DNA from 4 places in the Rahnella sp. CJA17(1/100) genome. Region 1 is predicted to be linked to each of the others. Evidence: predicted binding sites of a transcription regulator. Region 1 holds the regulator's gene; each other region holds the start of a gene.
What was found. The regulator sigma-54, encoded in region 1, starts transcription at its own class of promoters, with help from an activator protein. The targets are predictions, from matches to a motif close to GTTGGCACANNTTTCGCTNT.

Region 1 (4,724 bases):
ATCAAGGAATAACAGCTGCGGTGAGAAGCTCTCCGGCAGTTGTGACATCGCATACTCATAAACTTCCGGTGTTTCCGGCATGTTACGGACGTCAATGCTGACGGCCGCTGATGTATTACGTTCAACAAGGGTCTGGGCAAGCTGCGGCAATAACACCACCGGCAGGTTATCCACGCAGTAAAAACCCATGTCTTCTAGTGCCCGTAGGGCAACCGACTTCCCGGAACCGGAACGGCCGCTGACAATCATCAGCACCATGGTGTCACTCCCCTGGCATTCAGTGTGCAGAATTCATTTTCCCGGCACTGTACCGGGAATCAGCAATTTATTCGTTTTCAGTCATTATCTGGAACAGTTCTTCGTCACTTTGCGCGCCACGCAGACGGCGACACACTGTTTTATCAGCTAATTTCTTAGCGACTAAAGATAATGTATGTAAATGGGTTTTACATTGATCTGCCGGTACCAGCAAGGCAAAAAGCAAATCTACCGGCTGATTATCGATGGCGTCAAAAGCAATCGGTTGTTCAAGCTGAATGAATACGCCGACGGCACGTAAAGTGTCTTCTTCCAGCTTACCGTGCGGGATGGCGATCCCGGCACCGATCCCGGTGCTCCCCATACGTTCACGGGTCAAAATGGCGTCAAAAATCACCTGCGGCGACAAATTTAATTGTTTGGCGGCCAACTCACTGATGATTTCCAGTGCGCGTTTTTTGCTGGCGCAATGAACGCCGCTTTTGGTGCATTCGGCATTAAGCACCGACGTTAATTGCATTGCAGTATCGTTAATCATGTCATCTTTCACTTTTGCGCTGTTTCACCCTTAAAGCTATATCGGCTCGTTTCCCGAAGGTCACAAGCCGATGCCCGAAGGTTTGTAGCACAGGGTTGGCTACATGAATGTCAGTGCTGTTTCAGTTTGTCTTTATGTTTATTCAACTGTCGGGCCAGTTTATCAACCAGTCCGTCAATCGCTGCGTACATATCCTGATGTTCCGAGGTGGCATGTAATTCGCCTCCGTTCACATGCAAAGTGGCTTCCGCTACTTTCTGCACCTTTTCCACGCTCAACACCACATACACCTGATTAATCCTGTCGAAATACTGCTCAAGCTTAGCCAGCTTCGACGTGATGAACTCTCTCAGGGGATCCGTGATCTCAATGTGATGTCCGGTAATGTTGAGCTGCATAATGTCTTCCTTCTCTGTTGAGGTCAAACTAACTGTTTACGTTGGTTTGAGGGCGGGATGGACAAAGACTCTCGGTATTTGGCGACAGTCCGACGCGCAACCATAATTCCCTGATCGGAAAGCAGGGTCGCTAACTTACTGTCACTGAGCGGTTTTACAGGATTCTCCGCTGCGATTAATTTCTTCACCAGCGCCCGGATCGCGGTTGACGATGCCTCGCCACCGCTGTCTGTACTGACATGGCTGGAGAAGAAATACTTCAGTTCGAAAATGCCACGCGGGCTGTGCAGGAACTTTTGCGTCGTCACACGTGAAATCGTCGATTCGTGCATTTCCACGGCACTGGCAATATCTGCCAGCACCATAGGTTTCATAAATTCTTCACCCAGTTCAAAGAACGCCTGCTGCTGCTCAACGATGCAGCGCGTCACTTTCAACAGCGTGTCGTTACGGCTTTCCAGGCTTTTGATTAACCACTTGGCTTCCTGCAGATTGCTGCGGATAAATTGCCCGTCGCTGTCGCTGCGTGCGGAATTCCCCATCGCGGCGTACTGCTGGTTAATCTTCAGACGCGGAATGCTGTCGGAATTGAGTTCTACCGCCCAGACACCTGACACTTTACGCACCAGCACATCCGGGATCACGTATTCGGATTCGCCGGTGTTGATAGACTGGCCCGGACGCGGATCAAGAGACTGGATCAGGAGCATCGCTCCTTTTAGTGTATCTTCTTTTAACCGGGTTGATCGCATAAGTGCGCGGAAATCATGGTTCGCCAGCAAATCGAGATGTTCGCTGATGATAAGACGGGCTTCAGTGATGAAAGGCGTGTCAGTCGCATATTGAGAAAGCTGGATCAGCAGGCAGTCGCGCAGGTCCCGGGCGGCGACACCCACCGGATCAAAACGCTGAACGCGCTTAAGTACGGCTTCGACTTCGTCCATGGTGACATTTTCATCACCGACGCTTTCGAGAATGTCGTCAAGGGAGACGGTCAGGTAACCGGTGTCATCCACTGCATCGACGATTGACGTGGCAATCGCGGCATCGGTATCAGAGAACGGTGTCAGCTCGACCTGCCACATCAGGTAATCCTGAAGTGTCTGCGTGGTTTCGCCCTGGTAAATCGGTAGCTCATCGTCGCTGTAATCATTGCCGGTGCCTGATGGCGTGCCTGCGGTGTAAATCTCATCCCAGGTGGCGTCCAGCGGCAACTCTTCCGGCATGTCTTTCTGCTCGAGTGCCTCGCGGGTGTCTAACCCTTCGCTGTCGGTGGTTTCTACCGAGTCGATTTCTTCATGAAGGTCGGTTTGTTCCAACAGAGGGTTGCTCTCCAGCGCGAGTTGGATCTCCTGCTGGAGCTCAAGCGTGGATAGTTGCAACAAGCGGATGGCCTGTTGTAACTGAGGAGTCATTGCCAGTTGTTGGCTGAGTCTGAGTTGCAAACCTTGCTTCATATCTTGGCTTAATTCCGTTGATGAGTGAAAACGGCAACACTTCTGTCAGAGACGGCCCGTTTCAGTGTAGGTTGAAACAGGCACGGTTCCGGCGGCACAGATCACAGACGGAATTCTTCACCAAGATAAACACGTTTAACTTGTTCATCAGCAAGAATGTCGGCTGGCGTGCCGTGGGCGATCAATTTCCCCTGACTGACGATATACGCGCGTTCACAAACGTCGAGTGTTTCGCGAACGTTATGGTCAGTGATCAGTACGCCGAGGCCGCTGTCACGTAAATGCTCAATGATTTTTTTGATGTCGATAACGGAAATCGGGTCAACCCCGGCGAACGGTTCATCCAGCAGGATGAATTTAGGGTTCGCTGCCAGTGCACGGGCAATTTCAACACGACGACGTTCACCACCAGACAGTGACTGACCGAGGTTATCGCGCAAATGAGAAATATGGAACTCTTCCATTAATTCATTAGCGCGGTCATTACGCTGTTCTTTGGTCAGATCGTCACGGATCTGCAGCACCGCCATCAGGTTATCAAATACGCTCAGACGACGGAAAATGGAGGCTTCCTGCGGAAGATAGCCAATACCGCGACGGGCGCGGGTATGCAGCGGCAGCAGGCTGATGTCTTCATCATCAACGATAATGCGGCCCGCATCGCGCTGGACGATGCCCACGACCATGTAAAAGGTGGTGGTTTTACCCGCACCGTTTGGCCCTAATAACCCGACGATTTCACCCGAGTTGACCATCAGACTGACATCTTCAACGACCTTACGGCCTTTGTATGCCTTTGCCAGATTCTCTGCGATTAATTTAGCCATAAAATATCAGTTACTCTTTTTGGTCGGCTGGCCGCCCGCTGCAGGCGTTTTTTGTTGCAGCTGCGAAGGTACCAGAACGGTCGTCACACGGTTACCTTTATCACTAAAGGCTTCCATTTGCTGTTTCTGTACCAGATAGGTAATACGGTCGCCTTTCACATTGCTGTCCAGTTGCTCAAGGTAAGCGTTGCCGGTCAGCGTGACGAGGTCATTTTCCACTTCATAGCGGACTTTCTGGGCATGGCCTTTAATCGGCTTACCGTTATCCTGCATCTGGTAGAACGTCACCGGGTTGCCGTAACCTTCTACCACTTCTTTACCGGAAACCCCCTGCGGGCGGATGACGACCACTTTGTCGGCTTTAACCTGGATCGTACCCTGATTGACGACCACATTGCCGGTAAAGGTCGCGGTATTGGTATTGACGTCGAGCGCCTGGTTTGCTGAATCAATGGTGATCGGTTTCGTTGTATCGTCTTTTAAGGCAAATGCCGGAACGCTGACGGCTAACAATGAGCTGACGATCAGGAGATCACGGATTTTATTTTTTGCTTTGAATTTCATAAGAGGTCGTTACCTTTTCGATCAGCTCTGCTGTTTTGTCACGCAGATTACCACGCATTTTCATGCCGTTAGATGTAAAACCTGTACCATACAACGTCACTTCATCGTCTGAGGCAACGTCCTGTGTCGTCAGGTTAACCCGTGCATTGTCCGTTTTGATTCTTTGCAGCTGTGATGTCTCAGGTGTCAGGCTGTCTGCCTGCACATGCCCATAAAGATAGAGCATTTTATCCTGAGTCAGTTTCGCTTTATCAGAACGCAATACCCAGGTGGCTACTTTGTTCTTGTCATACATGGTCGCGACCGGATTGGTAAACCATGACACCTGATCAGCGGTGTAATATTTTACCTGGTCTGAAACCAGTTTATACGTCAGGCTGCCCATCGGGTCATACACCATCGTAACGGTGTGGGACGTCTGGTATGTCGGATCCTGATCATTGACCGCTTGCGGAACATCATCGCTGTTGTCAGATAATGACCAGCCAATCAGCACCAGAACGATGGCAGTCAGCGCCAGAATAATCCAAAGTTTTGCTTTACTCATATCGACAGCCCTTTGGCGTCCTCCAGCTTACCCTGCGCCAGCAGAATCAAATCACACAGTTCGCGTACTGCACCACGTCCACCCGCGATACGGGTAACATAATGCGCTTTCGGTAACAGAACAGGATGTGCATCC
Region 2 (4,724 bases), on a different contig from region 1:
TGGAAAAAATTGAAGAAGGGCTGTTTCGTGGTCAAAGTGAAGATCTGGGTTTACGTCAGGTCTTTGGCGGTCAGGTCGTAGGCCAGGCATTATATGCCGCCAAACAGACCGTCCCGGCGGAACGTGGTATCCATTCGTTCCACAGCTACTTTTTGCGCCCGGGTGACAGCAGCAAGCCGATTATCTATGACGTGGAAATCCTGCGCGATGGTAACAGTTTCAGCGCCCGCCGCGTAAAAGCGGTGCAGCATGGCAAGCCGATTTTCTATATGACGGCGTCGTTCCAGAGCCAGGAAAGTGGTTTTGAGCATCAGAACACCATGCCGGATGTGCCGCCGCCGGAAACGCTGGTATCAGAATCAGATATTGCTAAAAATCTGGCGCATCTGATACCGGAAAAATTCCGCGAAAAATTTATTGGTCATAAGCCTATTGAAATGCGTCCGGTGAAGTTTCATAACCCGCTGAAAGGGAGTGTCGAAGAGCCTAACCGTGCAGTGTGGTTCAGGGCCAACGGTGAAATGCCAGATGATTTGCGAATTCATCAGTATTTACTGGGCTATGCGTCTGACTTCAATTTCCTGCCTACGGCGCTGCAACCCCATGGCATTGGCTTCCTTGAACCGGGAATGCAGGTCGCGACCATCGACCATTCGATGTGGTTCCACCGCCCGTTCCGCATGGATGACTGGTTGCTGTATGCCGTCGAAAGTACCTCTGCATCCGGTGCGCGTGGTTTTGTGCGTGGACAGTTTTATACCCGCGATGGCGTGCTGGTCGCCTCCACGGTGCAGGAAGGGGTTATTCGTCAGCGAAAGCCTGAATAATCATCATTAAAGAGCGCCCTGTAAAAATGGCGCATTAAAAAGGGGCGATATCATTATCGCCCCTTTTGCATATCATCATTATTTTATTATTTTTAACTCATTAATGAGAGAGTTAGCGCACTACTTTCTCTGAAATCTCATTATTGGTTGTAAGCGTTTTCGCCGTGGCTATTAACATCCAGCCCTTCGCGTTCTTGTTCTTCAGGAACACGCAGACCTACGATCATGTCCGCCACTTTGTAACCGATGAAAGCAACAACACCAGACCAGACCAATGTCACGCACACGCTGAAGAACTGAACCCAAACCTGATGGCCCATGGTCACACCTTCTGCATAACCTACGCCGCCGAGTGAGCTGGAAGTGAATACGCCAGTCAGCAGACAACCTACGATACCGCACACACCATGAACACCGAACACGTCACAGGTGTCATCAACACGCAGCCATTTTTTCAGGGTAACCACACCCCACAGGCCAGTGATACCGCCTACGAGACCGATGATGAGAGCACCACCCACGCCGACCGTACCACATGCAGGTGTGATAGCGACCAGACCTGCGATAGCACCGGAGCTTGCGCCCAGCAGTGAAGGTTTACCGCGCACCATCCATTCAACCAGTGTCCAGGACAGGATTGCACCAGCCGTTGCAATCACCGTGTTCAGGAAAGCCAACGCGGCAACAGGGCTTGCTGCACTTGCAGAACCTGCGTTGAAGCCGAACCAACCCACATACAGGATTGATGCACCAGTGAAGACCATTGGCAGGTTGTGTGGTTTGAAAGCTTCTTTACCGAAACCGGCACGTTTACCCAGCAGATAAGCACCCACCAGACCAGCGATAGCGGCGTTAATGTGAACAACGGTACCACCGGCAAAGTCCAGCGCACCATCAGCAGCCAGGAAACCGCCTGCCCACACCATGTGAGCCATCGGGATGTAAGAGAAAGTCAGCCAGATCACAGTGAAAATCAGAACCGCTGAGAAACGTACACGTTCAGCGATACCGCCCACGATCAGCGCCACAGTGATACAGGCAAATGAGCACTGGAAGGCAACGTGGATCATCTGGGAGAAGGTGCCTGTCACGGAGTCCAGGCCGATGCCTTTCATCATGACGTTACTGAAACCACCGAAGAACGCGTTACCTTCGCTGAAGGCCAGACTGTAGCCGTAGAGGATCCACAACACGCAGACCAGAGCAAAGGTGACAATAACCTGAGTCAGCATGGACAAAACGTTTTTAGAACGCAGTAAGCCACCGTAGAACAACGCCACGCCCGGTACGGTCATGAACAATACCAGCGCGGTACAAATCATCATAAAGGCGTTATCAGCACCGTTTGCCGCTGCTGGCGCTGCTGCCATGGCAAGCGAAGGCAGCAAAGCCACGGCACCAAGCCCCATCATGGATAAAAGTTTTTTCATTATTAACCCACCCCTGTTTCTCAAAACTGTTTTTTCTAATCTGATTTATCTCAAACCGATTGGTATGAGAGATAAAAGCCTGAAATTACAGTGCTGCTTCGTCGGTTTCACCAGTACGAATACGGATAACACGTTGCAATTCAGCAACGAAAATTTTGCCATCACCGATCTTACCGGTATAGGCCGCTTTGCTGATCACATCGATCACTTCATCAAGCTGATCGTCTGCAATAGCAATGTCGATTTTTACTTTTGGCAGAAAGTTCACGCTGTATTCCGCGCCACGGTAAAGTTCGGCATGACCTTTCTGACGGCCAAAACCTTTAACTTCCGTTACGGTCAGCCCCTGAATTCCAACAGCAGACAGCGCTTCACGCACGTCTTCCAGCTTAAAAGGTTTGATCACCACAGTAACCAGCTTCATTGTGCCACTCCTCGAATTAAGGGCTTGCCGCGAGAGGATTCGCGCCCGATACGGATTGGATAAAGCAAAGGATGTGCCAGAGTTGAAATCGGGCGCAGATTCATGCAATTCCCGCGTAATACGGCATTTTCAGAATAATCGTGACCAGGCGCACAGTTGTCATGCCATATGCAGCACAGCAGCACACGCACCATTTAAGTGCTCACCGCTGCTTTTTAGTGCACCCGAATTGAAAAAGGGTTCTGCCTGCATGAATACAGTGCGGGGAAAAGAAAAACAGGAAATGAAAAACGGAGAAAGAAGAAAGCCGGTGCCGCAGGGATACGGCACCGGTGCAAAGATTATGCGTTTTCTGTTGCAGGCATAATCTGTCCGGCAGAAGCCAATTGCTGTCCGGCAAGTTGCAACTGATACATCTGATAATACCGGCCTTTTTCTGCCAGCAGTTGCAAGTGATTACCCTGCTCAACAGCCTGGCCACGGTGCAATACCAAAATATTATCGGCATCCACAATCGTCGAAAGCCGATGTGCGATAACCACAAGCGTAGTCTGCTGCCGGATAGCCCGTAATGCACGCTGAATAGCCTGCTCGGTGCCGGAATCAATATTGGCCGTTGCCTCGTCAAGGATCAGAATTTCCGGTGCCTGCACCAAAACGCGCGCCATCGCCAGTAATTGTTTCTGCCCGACAGAAAGATTATTGCCCTGCTCTCCCAGACGCGTATTCAAACCTTCGGGCATTTCGCGTACCAGCGGTGAGAGCTGCACAATGTCCAGCGCGTGCCACACCTGCGCTTCATCAATATCACGGCCTAACGTGACATTAGCGAACACGGATTCTGCCAGAACCACCGGATCCTGCTGAACCATTGCAATACCTTTGCGCAGGCTGGTGTGCGATAAGTCGGCGAGGTTACGTCCGTCAACCCTGACCTCACCTTTGTTTAACGGGTAATAACCCATCAGCAGATTTGCCAGCGTACTTTTACCACTGCCGGTATGTCCAACCAACGCCACAAAACCGCGCGAAGGTACGTGCAGGGAAATATTTTCCAGCACCCATTTATCCGGGAGGTAAGCAAAGCTGACGTCTTTGATGTCAATCTCGCCGCTGGTGAGCAACTTTTCGTCTGGCCCGTATTGCTGTTGCGTCCTGTCCATCAAATCAAAGATACGTTCACCGGCAACGACTGCCTGCTGCATAATCGATTGTTGTGAGGTCAGTTCAATCAGAGGCTCGTTGAGCCGTCCGAGATAATTGATGAAGGCGTACAGAACCCCAACGCCCACAGAACCTTCGGCACTGAATCCAAAGAGAATGAGCAGACCGCATAAAATCAACGACGAGAATAAGCTGAGCAAAGGACGCAACAGAAATCCTTCCAGCCGCAGCGTTTGCATGCGGGCCAGGTAGTGCGACTGGCTGGCGCGGGCAAGCCGTTCGCCAAACCTTTTCTGCTGACGGAATTGCTGAATCACATTCATACCGTTGATGACTTCATTGAAGCCATCATTAATATCCGCCAGATAAGCGCGTACTTTGCGCACCACCGGCGTACTGTAAATCTGGTACAGCCCCATCACGACAAATACGGCCGGGAAGATACAAATTGCCACCGATGCCAGTCGCCAGTCGAGGCTGAACATCGCCACCAGCATCGCACCAATCAGGGCTATGCTGCGTAAGACTGTCGACACCACGGTCACATACAGATCACGGATAACTTCCGTGTCATTAGTCACGCGGGAAATCAGCTGACCTACAGGCTGTGTATCAAATGCGCTCAACGGTTGCCGTAATGCCGCATCCATGACTTCGGTGCGCAAGCATTGGACGACCCCCACCGCAGCACGGTTGAACAACAGTGCCTGAAAATAGTGCAGGCTTGCTGCCAGGAATTGCAGGAAGATAAAACTCAGCGCGAGCAAACTGACTTTCCCCCACGGCATTTCACCTTTAGCCACGTAGTGATCGATAAAGAAGCTGATTAATATAGGGCCGGTCACTTCCGCTGCCGCTGCAATCCACAGCATCAGAACC
Region 3 (4,724 bases), on a different contig from region 1:
GCTTCATCAATGTCGAACGGTTTTGGCAGATAATCAAACGCACCTTGCTGATAGGCGCTGACTGCAGCATCCAGATCGGAGTGCGCTGTCATTATGATGACCGGAAGCATCGGGTGACGTTGTTTAATCTGCTTTAACAGCGCTAAACCGTCCATCCCGGGCATACGGATATCTGATAACAAAACGTCAGGGGTTTGAGTCGCAATGGCATCAAGCACTTCATTGCCGCTGTCAAACGTGGTGCAGGTCAAACCGGCTCCAGTGAGCGCACGTTCAAGTACCCAGCGGATGGAGCTATCGTCATCGACGATCCAGACTATCCCTCGTTGCATAAGAACCTCACTGGCGAATAGGCAGGAATACCGAGAATTCGGTATGTCCTGGCCAACTGTTAAATTCAACTTTACCCGAATGCTGATCAATCAAACTGCGCGCGATGGACAGGCCCAAACCGGTGCCCCCTTCGCGGCCACTGACCATGGGGTAAAAAAGGGTGTCCTGCAAATGCGCCGGTACGCCGGGGCCATCATCTTCAATATCGATACGGGCCACCAGACGATAACGCACGCCGTGTAACGTAATCTGGAAAGCAGTACGCGTGCGTAATGTAATTGTGCCGCCTTCCTCCCCCAGCGCCTGTAATGCGTTGCGGGTGATGTTTAACAAAATCTGTTCTATCTGATCGGGGTCGTGCGCCAGTTCCGGCAGGCTCGGATCATAGTCCCGCACCAGCTGAACGTTATCCGGCTTCTCCATCGAGACCAGTTGGCAAACCCGTTCCGCAACCTGGTGAATACTTTGTGTCACATGCTGGCTCGGACGTTGCGGGCCCAGCAATCTGTCGACCAGATTACGCAGACGGTCAGCCTGCTCAATAATGACTTTCGTATATTCCAGCAAGGCCGGATCGGGCAGCGCTCTGGATAATAATTGTGCTGCGCCACGCAACCCGCCGAGCGGATTTTTGATTTCATGTGCCAGACCGCGGATCAAATCACGCGCAGCAACCTGTTGAGCGTGCTGTAATTGTTCCTGGCTCAGGCGGCGCTGATTATCCATCGGCGCCAGTTCCACCAGAATGAAACCTTCTGGCAGCATCTGTGCGGTCAGCGACAACACATGCGCGCGGCCGTCTACGACCAGCGTCACTTCACTGTCTGTAAAGCCCTGTCCGGCTGTCAGACTTTCACGCATTAATTCGATGTTCAGCGAAAAATATCCCACCAGTTCTGGCAAAGGGGTGCCAAAAAGCTTTCGGGAACTTTGCGCCAGTAACTGCTGAGCTGCCGGATTGGCATAATGCACAGCCAATTCGTCGTCTAACAGCAGAACGCTGTTGATTAAGGAATTCAGGATCTGCCCAGCATCGGGCAGTTTGCCAGTTGCCATACCGCAGTCTCCCGCACCTGATTGGTGCATTTTATCTCGCTACCCGGTGAAATCACGGGTCAGAGGGGTTGAGCAGGAAAGAGTGTGGAGAAAAAAGCCCATCCGGAGATGGGCTGAAAGTTTCCACGGCAACAAATATAAATCGTCTTACTTAATTTTGACGCTGAAGGGTTTGTGAACACAGGCCTTCAGTCGGGTATTACCCTCAGCGCCAGCCCGAAGACGAGCGCTGAGTTCGGTTTAATCGAAAAATTAAACGCTGTAGTACAGTTCGAACTCAACCGGATGCGGAGTCATGCGCACGCGGTCCATTTCTTCTTTACGCAGACCGATATAAGCATCGATAGCGTCGTCAGTGAACACGCCACCACGGGTCAGGAACTCGCGGTCTTCGTTCAGTGCGTTCAGGGCTTCTTCCAGTGAACCTGCAACTTTTGGAATTTCTGCTTCTTCTTCCGGTGGCAGGTCATACAGGTTTTTGTCCATCGCATCGCCAGGGTGGATCTTGTTGATGATACCGTCCAGGCCAGCCATCATCAGTGCAGCAAACGCCAGGTATGGGTTAGCCGCTGGATCAGGGAAACGTGCTTCGATACGCATCGCTTTAGGCGTTGATACGTGTGGAATACGGATGGATGCAGAACGGTTACGCGCAGAGTAAGCCAGCATTACTGGCGCTTCATAGCCCGGGACCAGACGCTTGTAGGAGTTGGTGGTCGGGTTAGCGTAGGCGTTGATTGCTTTAGCGTGCTTAATGATACCGCCGATGTAGAACAGTGCCATTTCAGACAGGCCGCCGTATTTGTCGCCAGCGAACAGGTTGTTACCGTTCTTGGACAGAGACATGTGGCAGTGCATACCTGAACCGTTATCGCCAAACATTGGTTTTGGCATGAAGGTCGCAGTTTTGCCAAATGCGTGAGCCACGTTGTGAACCACGTATTTGTAGATTTGGATTTCGTCAGCTTTTTTAGTCAGGGTGTTGAAGCGGGTTGCCACTTCGTTCTGACCAGCGGTTGCCACTTCGTGGTGGTGAGCTTCAACAACCAGACCCATTTCTTCCATGGTCAGACACATGGTAGAACGCAGATCCTGGGAAGAATCGACCGGAGGAACCGGGAAGTAACCGCCTTTTACTGCAGGACGGTGGCCTTTGTTGCCGCCTTCGTATTTGGTGCTTGAGTTCCATGCGCCTTCGATATCATCGATAGCGACGTGAGAACCGGAGATGCTGCTGCCGAAGCGCACATCATCAAACAGGAAGAACTCTGGCTCTGGCCCGAACAGAACGGTGTCCGCGATACCGGAAGAGCGCAGGAAATCTTCTGCACGTTTTGCGGTAGAACGTGGGTCGCGGTCATAACCTTGCAGCGTGGTTGGCTCAAGGATGTCGCAACGAATGATCAGGGTAGTTTCTTCGTAGAATGGGTCAAGAACAGCAGTGCTCGCATCTGGCATCAAGACCATGTCAGATTCGTTAATGCCTTTCCAGCCACCGATTGAAGAGCCGTCAAACATTTTGCCTTCTTCGAAGAAGTCAGCGCTAACCTGGTGCGCAGGAATGGTGACGTGCTGTTCTTTGCCTTTGGTATCAGTGAAGCGTAAATCTACGAATTTCACTTCATGCTCATTCAGCATCGTCAAAACGTGTTCAGCGGACATACTAGTTCTCCCGAATTTCTCATTATCGTCGTGGAACGAATAACCATTTTTGGTCTTTAGTTGGAAATAACAGCCTTACTGGAACTGGCGTGTAGACTGAACAGCGCTATTATTTGTCTGGTCAGGCTCTTCACCCTGTAAAAAATTTTTTACCCTAAAAAACTTTTACTCTAAAAACTATTAGCGAAAACTGTGCCAACTTTGAGAAAATGCAAACAACGCCATTTTACAGGGCTTTTGCACTCGACAAGTATGCACCATAACGGAATTCTCGCACTAAAATGGTGCTAACTGTGAGAGTGAAAGCACTATAATGGTGCGTCATAATGGTTCAGTGGTCTTTTTGCACCGTGAAAGGGATCACAAAGTAGCCATCCATAAGTTGTTTCAACAAGATCCTTGTGATCTTGTTTAGAACCTCGCTTAATACGTGTACAATAGCGCGCTATTTCTAATGCCTGAGGCAAAGCTGTGATCGAAAATTTGCGTAACATCGCCATTATTGCCCACGTTGACCATGGTAAAACCACCCTGGTCGACAAGCTGCTGCAACAATCCGGTACTTTCGGAGAGCGTGTAGAAGCCACTGAACGCGTAATGGACTCCAACGATTTGGAGAAAGAGCGTGGGATTACCATCCTCGCAAAAAACACCGCCATTAATTGGAAAGACTACCGCATCAACATCGTGGATACCCCAGGACACGCCGACTTCGGCGGTGAGGTAGAGCGTGTGATGTCAATGGTCGACTCGGTGCTGCTGGTTGTGGATGCAATGGATGGCCCAATGCCGCAAACCCGTTTCGTGACCAAAAAAGCCTTCGCTAATGGTCTGAAACCGATCGTGGTAATCAACAAGGTTGACCGCCCTGGCGCGCGTCCTGACTGGGTTGTCGATCAGGTCTTCGACCTGTTTGTAAACCTGGACGCAACCGACGAACAACTCGATTTCCCAATCATCTATGCATCAGCACTGATGGGTATCGCGGGTAACGACCATAACGATATGGCCGAAGACATGACCCCGCTGTACCAGGCGATCGTTGACCACGTATCTCCGCCACAAGTTGAGATGGAAGCACCGTTCCAGATGCAAATCTCTCAGCTGGACTACAACAACTATGTTGGCGTCATCGGCATCGGCCGCATCAAACGCGGTACCGTTAAGCCTAACCAACAAATCACTGTCATCGACAGCGAAGGCAAAACCCGCAACGGTAAAGTCGGTAAAGTTCTGACCCACATGGGTCTTGAGCGTATCGAAGCCACCGTTGCTGAAGCGGGCGACATCATCGCAATCACCGGCCTGGGCGAACTGAACATTTCCGACACAATCTGTGATCCGGCGAATGTTGAAGCTCTGCCTGCGCTGAGCGTTGATGAACCAACAGTAACCATGTACTTCAACGTAAACACCTCTCCGTTCTGTGGTAAAGAAGGTAAGTATGTGACTTCACGTCAGATCCTTGACCGTCTGAACAAAGAGCTGGTGCACAACGTTGCATTGCGTGTTGAAGAAACTGAAGATGCTGATGCATTCCGTGTTTCAGGCCGTGGTGAACTTCACCTGTCGGTTCTGATCGAAAACATGCGTCGTGAAGGTTTCGAGCTGGCGGTTTCCCGTCCTAAAGTAATCAACCGTAAAATCGATGGCCGCATGCAAGAGCCATTCGA
Region 4 (4,724 bases), on a different contig from region 1:
AATCCATCAGCGGTTGTGCCATTTGGGCAATGCGGCTGAACTGCACCAGCAATTCCTGACGGCGTGCGTCGTCGAGTTCCAGCGCCAGAACGGATTCCATCTGGCGGATATAGGCGGCCCAGTCGGTCGCTGCGGAGGTATTTTTCATTCTGCTTCCTTATCCATTCTGTTATGCAAACCCTGATCAAAAACCGGCGGCGCTGCCGTTGCTGCGCGGGTCGGAGGCACCTTCAAACATGCCGTTGGTGTGACGAACGATGGCACCGGCGTGACCGACGGCTTCACTGAAATCAGGCAACAGTTCGACGTCATGACCACGCTGTCTCAGCCCGGCCAGCGTCGGATAGGCAAAACGGCCTTCCAGTTTCAGTGAATCCGAACTCTCGCCCCAGGTACGGCCAAGCAGCCAGCGCGGGCCGCTGATCGCCTGTTGCAACGATTGCCCCTGTACTACATGGCGGATAAACACGGCGGCCTGCGTTTGCGGCTGGCCGTCACCCCCCATCGAGCCGTAAACCATGGTGCGCCCGTCGTATAAGCGTGCGGCGGCAGGGTTGAGGGTATGGAACGGTTGCTTGCCCGGTGCCAGCGCCAGTAAATGGCTGGCGTCGAGGCTGAAGGACGCGCCGCGGTTTTGCCACAACACGCCGCTGCCCGGCAGCACCACGCCACTGCCGAACTCGTGATAAATGCTCTGGATAAAAGAAACCGCCAGCCCGCTGCTGTCCATCACGCCCATCCAGACGGTATCGCCCGGCCCTTTACCTTTACCCCAGTCGGCGGCGCTGTGTGGTTTGATGCGGGTCGCAAGAGCATCGAGATACTGCGGATCCAGCAGTTCCTGTGCATCCTGCGTCATCATGCGCGGATCGGTGATAAAGCGATCGCGCAGACCGAACGCCAGTTTGGTGGCTTCCACCACGCTGTGAATGGTGGCACTTTCGTCCATGGTTTCCAGCGGCAAACGGTCAGTCAGGCCGAGGATCGCCAGCGAAACCAGCCCCTGCGTCGGGGGTGTCAGGTTGTAGATTTCGCCTTTACTGTGTTTGAGCCGCAACGGCACACGGCGCTGTGGCTTGTAAGCGGCGAGATCGGCGCGGGTCACTGGCATGCCGAGCTTTTCCATGTCGGCGGCCATATTGTCGGCCAGATGACCGCGATAGAAACTGTTCAGCCCGTCCTCGCACAGCATCGATAACGTCTGCGCCAGTTGCGGCTGAGTGAAGCGGTTTCCGGCGCGGGGCACATCGCCGTTAGGCAGAAAAACATCGGCAAAGCTGCGGAAATCTTTCAGTTCGTGTTGCTTGGCGCGGGTCGCCGCTTCCTGCGATGCCGTCACCGGAATACCATCAGCGGCATAACGGATGGCGTCACGCAGCAGGCGGGAGAGCGGTTTTTGCTCGCCGCCAAATTCAGCCGACACGTTCAGCGCTTCCTGCCAGCCGCCGACGGTGCCCGCTACCGTCAGCGCGGCTTTCGGGCCACGGTGCGGAATGTGCGTTTCACCGGCGTAGAAATCGAGAGAGGCGAGGGAGCCTGCGGCACCGCTGGCGTCTATCGCCACCGGATTGCCCTGCGGCGGCACGATCAGCCAGAAGCCATCGCCCCCCAGCCCGTTCATGTGCGGATAGACCACGGCAATCGTCGCGGCCGCAGCCACCATGGCCTCGATGGCATTGCCGCCTTCACGCAATACCGCAAGCGCACTCTGGCTCGCCAGATGATGAGGTGTGACCGCCATGCCCAGCGGTGCGCTGTTACTGTTAATCATGCGATGTCCTTTTTAGAAACGCTTTTTTATGCTGCCCGTGCTTGCAGGGTTGTGGGCGCGTAGGGATAAAGTTAAGCAAGAGGTGTTCCACATCGGCAAAACCTTGCAGCTTTAGCGCTAATTTCTCTTGCATTGGCAAGCATAGTGCATGGTATGTTCCGCTGATTTACTGAAACATTGGTTACAAAAGGGCCAGAGATGAAACAGATTGATGAGCGTCTGCGTGACCATTACGCAGAACTGACGCCGCAGGAACAGCGGGTGGCCGACTTTATTTTTGCCAGTATTGACGACCTGATGAGCTATAACAGCGCCGAACTGGCGCGGCTTAGCGGCGTATCGAAAGCCACGGTCAGCCGCCTGTTCAAACGCCTCGGTTACCCGAGCTACCGCGATATGCGCGATGAAATGCGCACCCTGCGCCAGAGCGGTATGCCGCTGACCGACAGCCGCGACGCGGTGCAAGGTAACACCTTGTTATCACGGCACTATAAACAGGAAATGGCCAACCTGACGCAGTGGATTAACCAGATTGATGGCACCCAGTTCGGTGCGCTGATCGCCGCCCTGAATCAGGCGCGGCAAGTACGTTTGCTGGGTTTTCGTAACAGTTACCCGGTGGCGCTGCACCTGCGTCAGCAACTGATTCAGGTGCGTGCTGGCGTGATGATAATGCCGCAGCCGGGGCAAACGCTGGCGGAAGAACTGGTGGATCTTACCGCGCAGGACGTGGTGATTTTCGTCGCTTTCCGCCGCAGGCCGCGCATGGCGAAGGCAATTCTGATGCAGTTACAGTCACTTGGCGTGCCGGTGTTGCTGATTTGCGAGCCGCAGGCGCAGACACTTATCCCGCTGGCAACCTGGCATCTGGCTGCTCCGCTCGACAGCGTATCGGCATTCGACAGTTATTCTTCTGCCATGAGTCTGGCGAATTTGCTCAGCAATGCATTGCTGCACGATATGCTCGCTTCAGGCCGCCAGCGTATTCATCAGATAAGCGATTTGTATAACGATCTGGATGAGCTGGAGCAGCGCTGATTCCCGTTTGAAGAACAAATCGGGCGCTTTTCTGGTGCTTTCGCACAATTTCAGTGCATCATATTTTTCATTGGTTCACACTTTTTGCCCTGATTCAGGGCAAAAAAACTTCTTCTGATCGCGCCTCTCATTGTCTAATTCCTTGTCATACCGTGACTTTGTGCACAATTTTTCTGCTGCCCGGCTTTTGGCACATTCGTTGCAAAGCTATAAACATAAGAATCTATCGTTCCAAAAACCTTTCACCGGAGATAATCTATGAACATGAACAAACGGCTGTTGGCATGGGCAGGTGCGGCAATGCTGGTGCTTCAGGCATCCAGCGTAATGGCGGATCAGTTGCAGGATATTCAGAAACGTGGCGTGCTGCGTGTGGCTGTTCCTCAGGATTTCCCGCCGTTTGGTTCGGTGAGCAAGGATTTGCAGCCGGAAGGTTATGACATCGATATGGCGCATTATCTGGCCGATAAGATGAAACTTAAGTTGCAACTGGTGCCGGTCACCAGCGCCAACCGCGTGCCTTATCTGCAAACGGATAAAGTCGATCTGGTGATTTCAAGCCTGGGTAAAAACGCTGAGCGCGAAAAAGTCATCGACTTCAGCAACGCTTACGCACCGTTCTTCCTCGGCGTGTTTGGTGCCCAGGGTGACAAACTGTCCGACCTGAAAGAACTGTCCGGTAAAACCATCGGCGTGACCCGTGGCGCGGTGGAAGATCTGGCACTGACCGGCGTGGCACCGAAAGATGCCAAAATTCAGCGGTATGAAGACAACAACACCACGCTGTCTGCATACCTTTCCGGCCAGGTGGAATACATCGCTACCGGCAACCTGGTGGTCGCCGCGATTGCCCGCATGAACCCGGCCAAAGCACCGGTTTCGAAAGTCATGCTGAAAGATTCACCATGCTACGTCGGTCTGCGTAAAGACGAACCCGCGCTGAAAGACAAAGTGAATGAACTGATCGCCGAAGGCATCAAAGACAAGACGCTGAATACACTGTCTGAAAAATGGATGAAGGCACCGCTGCCAGCGTCCATCGGCGCGTGATCAGAGGCCTGACGGAGATCTTTCATGACCTATCAGCTTAACTTTAGCGCGCTATGGCCTTATATGCCGGAACTGCTGGCCGGTTTATGGACCACCATTGAGCTGACGGTAATGGCAACGGTTGGCGGTGTCGCAATAGGGATTTGCGGCGCGGCCATCCGCTGCGGCAACCATAAAACCCTGCGTGCGGTCTGGGGCGTGTATGTCGAAGCCATCCGTAATACGCCGTTTGTGGTGCAGCTGTTTTTCATTGTCTTTGGCCTGCCAGCCATTGGCCTGAAAATGACTGCCGGTGAAGCGGCGCTGCTGGCGATGCTGATTAACCTCGGCGCCTACAGCACGGAGATTATCCGCGCCGGTATTCAGGTGACGCCGAAAGGTCAGTGGGAAGCCGGGCGCGTGCTGGGATTAACCCGCAGTCAGACGTTCCTGCGCATCGTGCTGCCGCCGTCGCTGAAACGCATTTATCCGTCGCTGGTCAGCCAGTGCATTATCGTGATGCTCGGATCTTCCGTGGTATCGCAGGTGTCCTATGAAGAACTGACGTTTGCCGCGAACTTAATTCAGTCGCGCACCTTCCTCAGTTTTGAAGTGTATCTGGTCACCACGTTGTTTTATTTGTTGCTGTCGGTTGCGATGCGTCAGTTGTTGCTGCTGGCCGGACGCCGTGTCTTTGGGAGTGAAAACTGATGATGACCTTCACCGACTGGGACATTGTGCGCAATCTCCTGCTGGCGGCGCGCTGGACGTTATTGTTGTCGCTGACCGCTTTTATCGGCGGCACGCTGGTGACGTTGCCGTTGCTGTTACTGCGTCTCACCAAACGCCGCTGGCCGACGCTTTTTGTCCGTCTGTATTCCGAGCT

Region 2: glnK (P-II family nitrogen regulator) is a predicted target of sigma-54. The motif match lies at 2,743-2,762, and genes of this name have one in related genera.
Region 3: glnA (glutamate--ammonia ligase) is a predicted target of sigma-54. The motif match lies at 3,232-3,251, and genes of this name have one in related genera.
Region 4: AACU55_RS11595 (gamma-glutamyltransferase family protein) is a predicted target of sigma-54. The motif match lies at 1,844-1,863, and genes of this name have one in related genera.

The regions. Positions count from the first base shown of each region.
Region 1 is NZ_CAWOJA010000083.1:77,161-81,884, reverse strand. Features, by position in the region: gene rapZ (RNase adapter RapZ) at 1-258, opposite strand, end outside; gene ptsN (PTS IIA-like nitrogen regulatory protein PtsN) at 326-808, opposite strand; gene hpf (ribosome hibernation promoting factor) at 907-1,194, opposite strand; gene rpoN (RNA polymerase factor sigma-54) at 1,218-2,651, opposite strand; gene lptB (LPS export ABC transporter ATP-binding protein) at 2,753-3,478, opposite strand; gene lptA (lipopolysaccharide ABC transporter substrate-binding protein LptA) at 3,485-4,042, opposite strand; gene lptC (LPS export ABC transporter periplasmic protein LptC) at 4,020-4,589, opposite strand; gene kdsC (3-deoxy-manno-octulosonate-8-phosphatase KdsC) at 4,586-4,724, opposite strand, start outside.
Region 2 is NZ_CAWOJA010000002.1:151,575-156,298, forward strand. Features, by position in the region: gene tesB (acyl-CoA thioesterase II) at 1-827, shown strand, start outside; gene amtB (ammonium transporter AmtB) at 968-2,257, opposite strand; gene glnK (P-II family nitrogen regulator) at 2,343-2,681, opposite strand; gene AACU55_RS01620 (SmdB family multidrug efflux ABC transporter permease/ATP-binding protein) at 3,023-4,724, opposite strand, start outside.
Region 3 is NZ_CAWOJA010000007.1:104,665-109,388, reverse strand. Features, by position in the region: gene glnG (nitrogen regulation protein NR(I)) at 1-332, opposite strand, end outside; gene glnL (nitrogen regulation protein NR(II)) at 340-1,389, opposite strand; gene glnA (glutamate--ammonia ligase) at 1,642-3,051, opposite strand; gene typA (ribosome-dependent GTPase TypA) at 3,523-4,724, shown strand, end outside.
Region 4 is NZ_CAWOJA010000022.1:32,846-37,569, forward strand. Features, by position in the region: gene hpxX (oxalurate catabolism protein HpxX) at 1-148, opposite strand, end outside; gene AACU55_RS11595 (gamma-glutamyltransferase family protein) at 185-1,771, opposite strand; gene AACU55_RS11600 (MurR/RpiR family transcriptional regulator) at 1,970-2,809, shown strand; gene AACU55_RS11605 (transporter substrate-binding domain-containing protein) at 3,068-3,859, shown strand; gene AACU55_RS11610 (amino acid ABC transporter permease) at 3,884-4,549, shown strand; gene AACU55_RS11615 (amino acid ABC transporter permease) at 4,552-4,724, shown strand, end outside.